Regions from separate parts of the Halobacillus sp. AWM4_238 genome, predicted to be linked through region 1. Evidence: a T-box and tRNA genes for the amino acid it is inferred to sense, from the RefSeq annotation. Region 1 holds a T-box; the other holds one or more tRNA genes.
What was found. A T-box is a leader RNA that pairs with one kind of tRNA and senses whether it is charged. The one in region 1 lies ahead of argS (arginine--tRNA ligase), so its partner is inferred to be a tRNA-Arg.
Positions count from the first base shown of each region.

Region 2: it has a tRNA-Arg gene. The T-box ahead of argS (arginine--tRNA ligase) is inferred to sense a tRNA for this amino acid. The anticodon was not compared.

Region 1 is NZ_JBSWSY010000002.1:3,792,954-3,796,364, reverse strand. Features, by position in the region: gene proC (pyrroline-5-carboxylate reductase) at 1-468, opposite strand, end outside; gene ACXACN_RS18845 (thioredoxin family protein) at 785-1,114, opposite strand; gene ACXACN_RS18840 (DUF421 domain-containing protein) at 1,172-1,786, opposite strand; T-box leader at 1,888-2,101, shown strand; gene argS (arginine--tRNA ligase) at 2,140-3,411, shown strand, end outside.
Region 2 is NZ_JBSWSY010000002.1:1,795,097-1,798,507, reverse strand. Features, by position in the region: gene rph (ribonuclease PH) at 1-362, shown strand, start outside; gene ACXACN_RS09335 (XTP/dITP diphosphatase) at 364-957, shown strand; gene ACXACN_RS09330 (metallophosphoesterase) at 972-1,496, shown strand; tRNA gene ACXACN_RS09325 (tRNA-Gly) at 1,764-1,837, shown strand; tRNA gene ACXACN_RS09320 (tRNA-Arg) at 1,865-1,938, shown strand; gene ACXACN_RS09315 (thiol-disulfide oxidoreductase DCC family protein) at 2,147-2,536, opposite strand; gene ACXACN_RS09310 (hypothetical protein) at 2,916-3,080, shown strand; gene sda (sporulation histidine kinase inhibitor Sda) at 3,164-3,310, opposite strand.

The DNA.
Region 1 (3,411 bases):
AATGGATTTCAATAATTCTTTTGCAACAAGTACATTGTCCATATCTGCAAAACGTCCTGGCGTAATGGCTGTCGCTGATTCGCGAAGCATGCTTGACGTATTCGGCATCACACGGATGACTTGCTGTCCTTCATTCAATCGTTCTTCCATATAAGATGTTGAGATTCCCGCAAGTACAGAAACAAGTACTTGGTTTGGTGTCAATTTATCTTTTAAATCGGCAAGAACTGCATCAATATCTTTTGGCTTCATTGCCAAAATGAATTGGTCGACTTCTGCAAAGTTCAATTCATCTTTTAATACCGTGCGTACGCCGTATTTATGATTGATTGTGTTTAAACGTTCTTGATTACTTCTATTGGTTACGATGATGTTCTCAGCTGGAATATTACCGGATTCCACCATGCCTGAAATCATCGCTTCAGCCATAGAGCCTGCACCTAGAAAAGCAATCGTTTGTTTAATCATATTGGGTTAATCTCTCCCGTTCGCATTTTTTGTTCGCTTTGTTTAAGACGTTTTTCATCATAACATTGAGCAATACTTATTCAAGGGGTTTTCTGCAAGTCGGGTCTATATACGCCAATTAGTTAGTGTAAACGGTTTCATGGAGAGATATTTCTTATTCATCGCTTCTCATCGCAAATAATCTCGTCTCAGACATATATTTGCGCATTGAATTTTCAAGAAAAGCCGGAGAAAGCAAAATTGAGCGAATTATCAGACTATATATGCCGCATAAGATGGCATAAAAAAACCACCTGTTGAGGGGTTCAACAGATGGTTATTCTTCATTAATGAAATGATTTAGTTTGGCCAGTTGCTGGTTCAGCTCTCCGATCGGAACAAAGCGGGCCTTACGGAATAGTTCTTTTCCTTCGGCGTAGATCAAAACGGCAGGGACCGTCATGACTGCAAACTCCCCGGCTACTTGCGGGACTTCATCAGCGTTTACGTGCCTGGATTCAATTTTAGGATACTCCATCAACAAACCTTCTACTTGTGGAAGCAAGCCATGACAGACGGAACATCCCGTCCTAGAAACATAAACAATCGAAAGTGGTTGTTCGTTAACGAATGCGTGGAGTTCTTCAATGGTATTTATGGATTCCACTCTTCTCACCTCTGTTCCATTATATCAAGGAATAGATCAAAATGCCTGCATGGGGCCTTAATTCAAACGATCGGGATGAATCTGCTGGTGTTGTTTTGTTTCTACTTCTTTAAATAAATCTTCTCCAGGCGGCGGTGGCGTTGGGATTTGTGTGGCTTGATTTGGGTTCAACATTTGTTTTAATGAAAGGATCTGTTGAGATAAATCATCGATATCCTGCTTAGTCGCCGGCCTTTTGTGTTCTTTCAACTCAAAGCCAACCTGGCCATTGGGTTCTAAGGTCGCCGACTTAACATCAGCAATTGATGTAATGTTGCTTTGTCTTAACTTCATTTCCAACTGATCGACAGTAAAACGCAGCTTTTTAATATTTTTCTCATTCAGCTGTCCATTTTCAATCACCGAAACAGCCCTGCCTGTGAGAAAACGTTCCATAAAATCGAATTTCACCTGCGTGAATTCCATGGCAATTAAGGTTAGAACGAGTACTCCTCCCACCCCAAACGTGACCCAAATATTCTTTCCTGCCACAGGCTGAATTAATAAAGAGCCGATCGCAATCATAATAACCGTTTGCGATAACGTCATCTGCGAAATAGACTTTCTCCCAGCAATTCGCAGGATAATCGTCCCTACGACAATAATGAGAACAGCTTTCCAGATCCAATCCATCACCCATCACCTCTATTCGTATGTTCACCTAATTTAAATAGGCTATTCGCAAGGAAGAGATTGCAAAAGAGAATCGTTTCCGCTATAATCTTTTCAAATATAGAAATTCTAGGAAAAAGAGAGTAGCTGCCAGAAACAGATCAGCGACTCAGGGGTGGTGGAAGCCTGAGCAGGATTTCAGTAGTGAAACGGACTTTTGAGAAGCTTTCCTGAATGATAGAGTAGGGAAAAGCCGGGGACGTCCCCGTTAACAACATCGAGTGGCTATGTGATAGCTATAAGAGTGGTACCGCGAGCACAAACCTCGTCTCTTTTTTAGAGACGAGGTTTTTTTACTTTTGGAGGTGTCGTTGATGGAAAAACAAATTCTTGCTTTGCAAATCGCCCATATCCTCGGAGAAAAGTATCCACGAGAATGGGTACAACAACAGATTGAAGTTCCCAAGCAGCCGAGTTACGGCGACATGGCTTTCCCCTGCTTTCCACTGGCCAAGACGTTGAAGAAAAGCCCACAGCTGATTGCTGAAGAAATTTCCAACCAATTAAAACATCCGGTCTTTCAAAAAGTGCAAACGGTAGGCGGGTATATCAACATTTTTCTGGACCAGACGTTTGTGGCAAACCAGGCATTGAATCAGTTTTATCAGGACCCGGAAGCTTATGGATCCCATGAATTTGGAAAAGGGAAGACTGTCGTCCTTGATATGTCTGCGCCGAATATTGCCAAACCCTTTTCCATGGGGCATTTACGATCCACAGTCATCGGGAATGCTCTCTCAAACCTTGCACAAAAATGTGGCTATGAGACAGTCAAGATCAATTACATCGGAGATTACGGAACACAGTTCGGAAAACTATTAGCCGCTTACCTTAAATGGGGAGAGGAAGAAAGTCTCAAAAACCATCCCATTCGAGAATTGACGCGTGTGTATGTGAAATTTCATCATGCTTCAAAAGAAGACCCATCTTTAATAGAAGAAGGAAGAGAATGGTTTAAAAAATTGGAGAATAATGATGAAGAGGCCGTGACCTTGTGGAAATGGTTCAAAGACGTATCGCTGGAAGAGTTTGAAAACATTTATAAACTCCTTGGGATCACCTTCGACTTGACCCGTGGCGAAGCCTATTACAATAACAAAATGGATGCGACCATCGAAATGTTGAAGGAAAAAGGATTGTTGGAGAAATCTGATGGTGCTCAGGTCGTCCGTCTTGATGAGGAAGGTTTGCCGCCTTGTCTCATTCAAAAAAGTAACGGGACGACGATTTATGCAACGAGAGATTTAACAGCCGCCATCGACCGCAAGCAGACGTATAACTTTGACGAAGCGCTCTACGTGGTCGGTCATGAACAAACTCTTCATTTTCAGCAGGTTAAATACGTGTTGAAAAAAGCAGGCTATCCCTGGGCGGATCAGTTAAAACACATTTCTTTTGGAATGATGCTTCAAGATGGCAAGAAAATGTCTACGCGCCAAGGAAAGACGGTCTTGCTCGAACAAGCGTTGGAAGAGGCGATCTCGCAGGCTGCCAAAAATATAAAAGAAAAGAATCCTGAATTGAAGAATGCTGAAAAGGTCGCCGAACAAGTAGGCGTAGGTGCTGTCATCTTTCACGATCTTAAA
Region 2 (3,411 bases), 2.0 Mb from region 1:
CATTTGTAGCTGTCGTCTTAGCTTTAGGCAAGTTAGTAGAGAAAAAAGCAATCAAAGAATTGCCAATTACAGATTTCTTAACGGCCATTTCTGTGGGAGTAATGCCTGATAAGAGTGAGATCTTGGACCTTTGCTATGAGGAAGACAGTAAAGCCCAAGTGGATATGAACGTAATCATGACCGGAAACGGTGAATTCGTTGAATTGCAGGGAACAGGAGAAGAAGCAACATTCTCTATGCAGCAGCTGCAAAAGATGTTGTCCCTAGCTGAGGAAGGCGTTTCGGACCTCATTAAACTCCAAGAAGAAGCAATTGGAGAATGGTCAGATGTCATCCGTACAAAAGTGGAGGCAGCTAAGTGAAATGAAAGAGTTAATTGTTGCCACGAAGAACCCAGGTAAAGTGAACGAGTTTCGGGAGATGTTTTCCAAATATGAGATTTCTGTAAAGTCTTTGTTAGATATCGATCGTTCCATAGATATAGAAGAAACAGGTACGACATTTGAAGAGAATGCCGTCATTAAAGCGGAAGCAATGGCGGAGCAATTTGGCGTTCCTGTCGTGGCTGACGATTCAGGTTTAGAAGTCGATGCCTTGAATGGGGAACCTGGTGTTTACTCCGCCCGTTATGCAGGAATAGAAAAAGATGACAACAAAAATACAGAAAAACTTTTAAAAGCACTTCAAGACGTACCCGAATCAAAGAGAATGGCCCGTTTTGTCTGTGCTGTAGCAGTCGCAAGACCTGGTGAAGACACCTTTGTTAGAAGAGGGACGTGTGAGGGATCCATTGCTACTGAATCTCAAGGAACGAATGGTTTCGGTTATGATCCAATTTTCATACCAGAAGGGTCTTCCCGTACGATGGCTGAACACACTTCTGAAGAGAAGAACGCAATCAGTCACCGTCACCACGCCATACAACAAATCGAAGAGTGGTTGAAAACTCAAAGCTAAACGAGGTGAAACGTATGCCGAAAGTTTTAATCGTAAGTGACACCCACGGCTTAAAAAAAGAAGTGATGGAAATTAAAGAAAGACACCAGGATGTCGATGCGATGATTCATTGCGGAGATTCTGAACTCGACTATGATTCAAAAGAATTGGAAGACTTTACTTATGCAAAAGGGAACTGTGATTTCGAACCAGGAATGGAAGAAGAACAAATTCTTCAAGTAGGAGAAATAACCTTCTTGGTCACTCACGGACATTTACATCAAATCAAATCAACTTTGATGCCCCTCTCTTACCGTGCAGAGGAAGTCGGTGCTCAAGTTGCCTGTTTTGGCCACTCGCATATTGCAGGAGCAGAGAAAGTTGGCGACACACTATTCATTAACCCAGGAAGCGCAAGGCTTCCTAGAGATCGTGAAGAGCCAACCTATGCGATTTTAGAATGGACTGATCGAAGCGACGTTCACTTACAATTTTATCATGTGAATGGGGATCCTATGCCCGATCTCCAGATGTCAACAGCACTTGCAGCGAAGAATTAAATTCTTTGCTGCAAACCTGTTGACATTTTCTCATATCCTTAATATAATAATTCTTGTCCGCTTCACAAGACATCAACAAAAAAGGGCTTAATTAAAAGTAAGTTTTCTACTTTGTGGGTATAGTTTAATGGTAAAACCTCAGCCACGAGCAGAACTTCTTCCGAATAAGCTGCGAGTTGCCCCGACGGATATACTCCCTTGAGTAATCTAGAAGAGGAAGGGGCATGAGTGGTACGATTACAAACAAAGCCAAAGAATATTAATGATGCGGGTGTAGTTTAATGGTAAAACCTCAGCCTTCCAAGCTGATGACGAGGGTTCGATTCCCTTCACCCGCTCCAATACATATTTAAAACTTTAATAAGCATGTCCCAGTAGCTCAGCTGGATAGAGCAACAGCCTTCTAAGCTGTGGGTCGGGAGTTCGAATCTCTCCTGGGACGCTATATAAAAATGCTTCCTTTGCTTTGGCAAAGGAAGCATTTTTATGTTCAATAAAGTGAAAGGAATAACCACTCATAAATCAAATGATTGTATTGTAAGAGTGAAACAGGAAATTGTTCAGGTTTGACCCAAGGTACATGGTGGGCTGCATGATTACACAGCCCAGTAATTCTACTATTGAACGCCAGGAAAGAAGCGGATTGAAATTTATAAGAAACGTTTTCTTATCTCTGGTGAAGGGAGCTGACAGGCTTCTTGTTTACCGAACCACTTGTAACGATTTTTAGCCACAAAATTGTAAGCCCAATCCCTTATCGCTTTAGGGACAATTATCAAAGCAAACCCCATTTTCCAAAAACCCGTCAAATATTTACATATCCTCAAAGCTGCCGTGGACCGAATGTAGGACTTGGAACCTTCGATGAGGACGATACTGTCCACTTCAATTGGAATTTCAAATTTCCTCATGAGTGTGCGTCCAACATGGCTTTGTTGAGAAGCAAATGTAAAAAGTCCTTCAGGATCTCTTTTAATAATGAACTGCACATTTTGATTGCAAAAATTACATTCCCCGTCAAATAGGATAATCCGTTCCATTTTCATCACCTCTACAAACATTTTATCACGTAAACATTTTAGTTTCTTAAAAAAGTGTTCTCAACAAGAGGCACAACACACGTACTCTTCATACGCTATCGTGTAGAGGAGTGATTCTTTTGATAGCCTTCGCTTATATCCTGATTGGTGTGTTTTTCTGCTTCCAACAACAAGAACCGATTGACCAAAGTAAAGAAGAGCGATCTTTATATATGTTGGTGTTATTAGGGTGGATCATTCTTTGGCCAGTATTCTTAATCCATTTCTTACTTAAAGGTAAATATAGGGTATAGAACATGGTATTAACTCACATATGAAATCCTTCTCAAGCACACAATAGAAATGGCTACTAAGCCAAGTGATTTGAGGAGTGATCAGGATGGAGAAGAAGAATGTTCAGTGGTTGCCGATTGTCGCTTCTATCGGAATCGGTGCTGCCACTTACAGCATGATGACTGGTCAGGCAGGGCAATTGCAAAACGTCATCCCAAGCATTGCTAAGATGTCTGGGCAAAGCCAGAGCAACCCAACCTCTAATCAATAAAAAAAGGGTGTGCTCGTTGAGCACACCCTTTCTATATTCCTCTATAATAACGTTCCCATTTTGAGCGAACGTTTGATGTCGATTCATGTTAGTTGGAGATTTTCTTTTGGCAATTCCATAGATCGCTTATCAATTTCCTTCGTCAACAAATGAACGAATTCATCATCTAGTTGAAGCTTAACGGACTCTATGTACGTTTCCAGCAGTGTTTGATCATCTAGCAATGACAAAACGATACATCCCCTTAAATTTATAATTCGGTGAAATTTTATTCACATTCACTTATTTTAGCAAAAAATATGAATTCATCATGAGTACAAAGTCCTGTTTT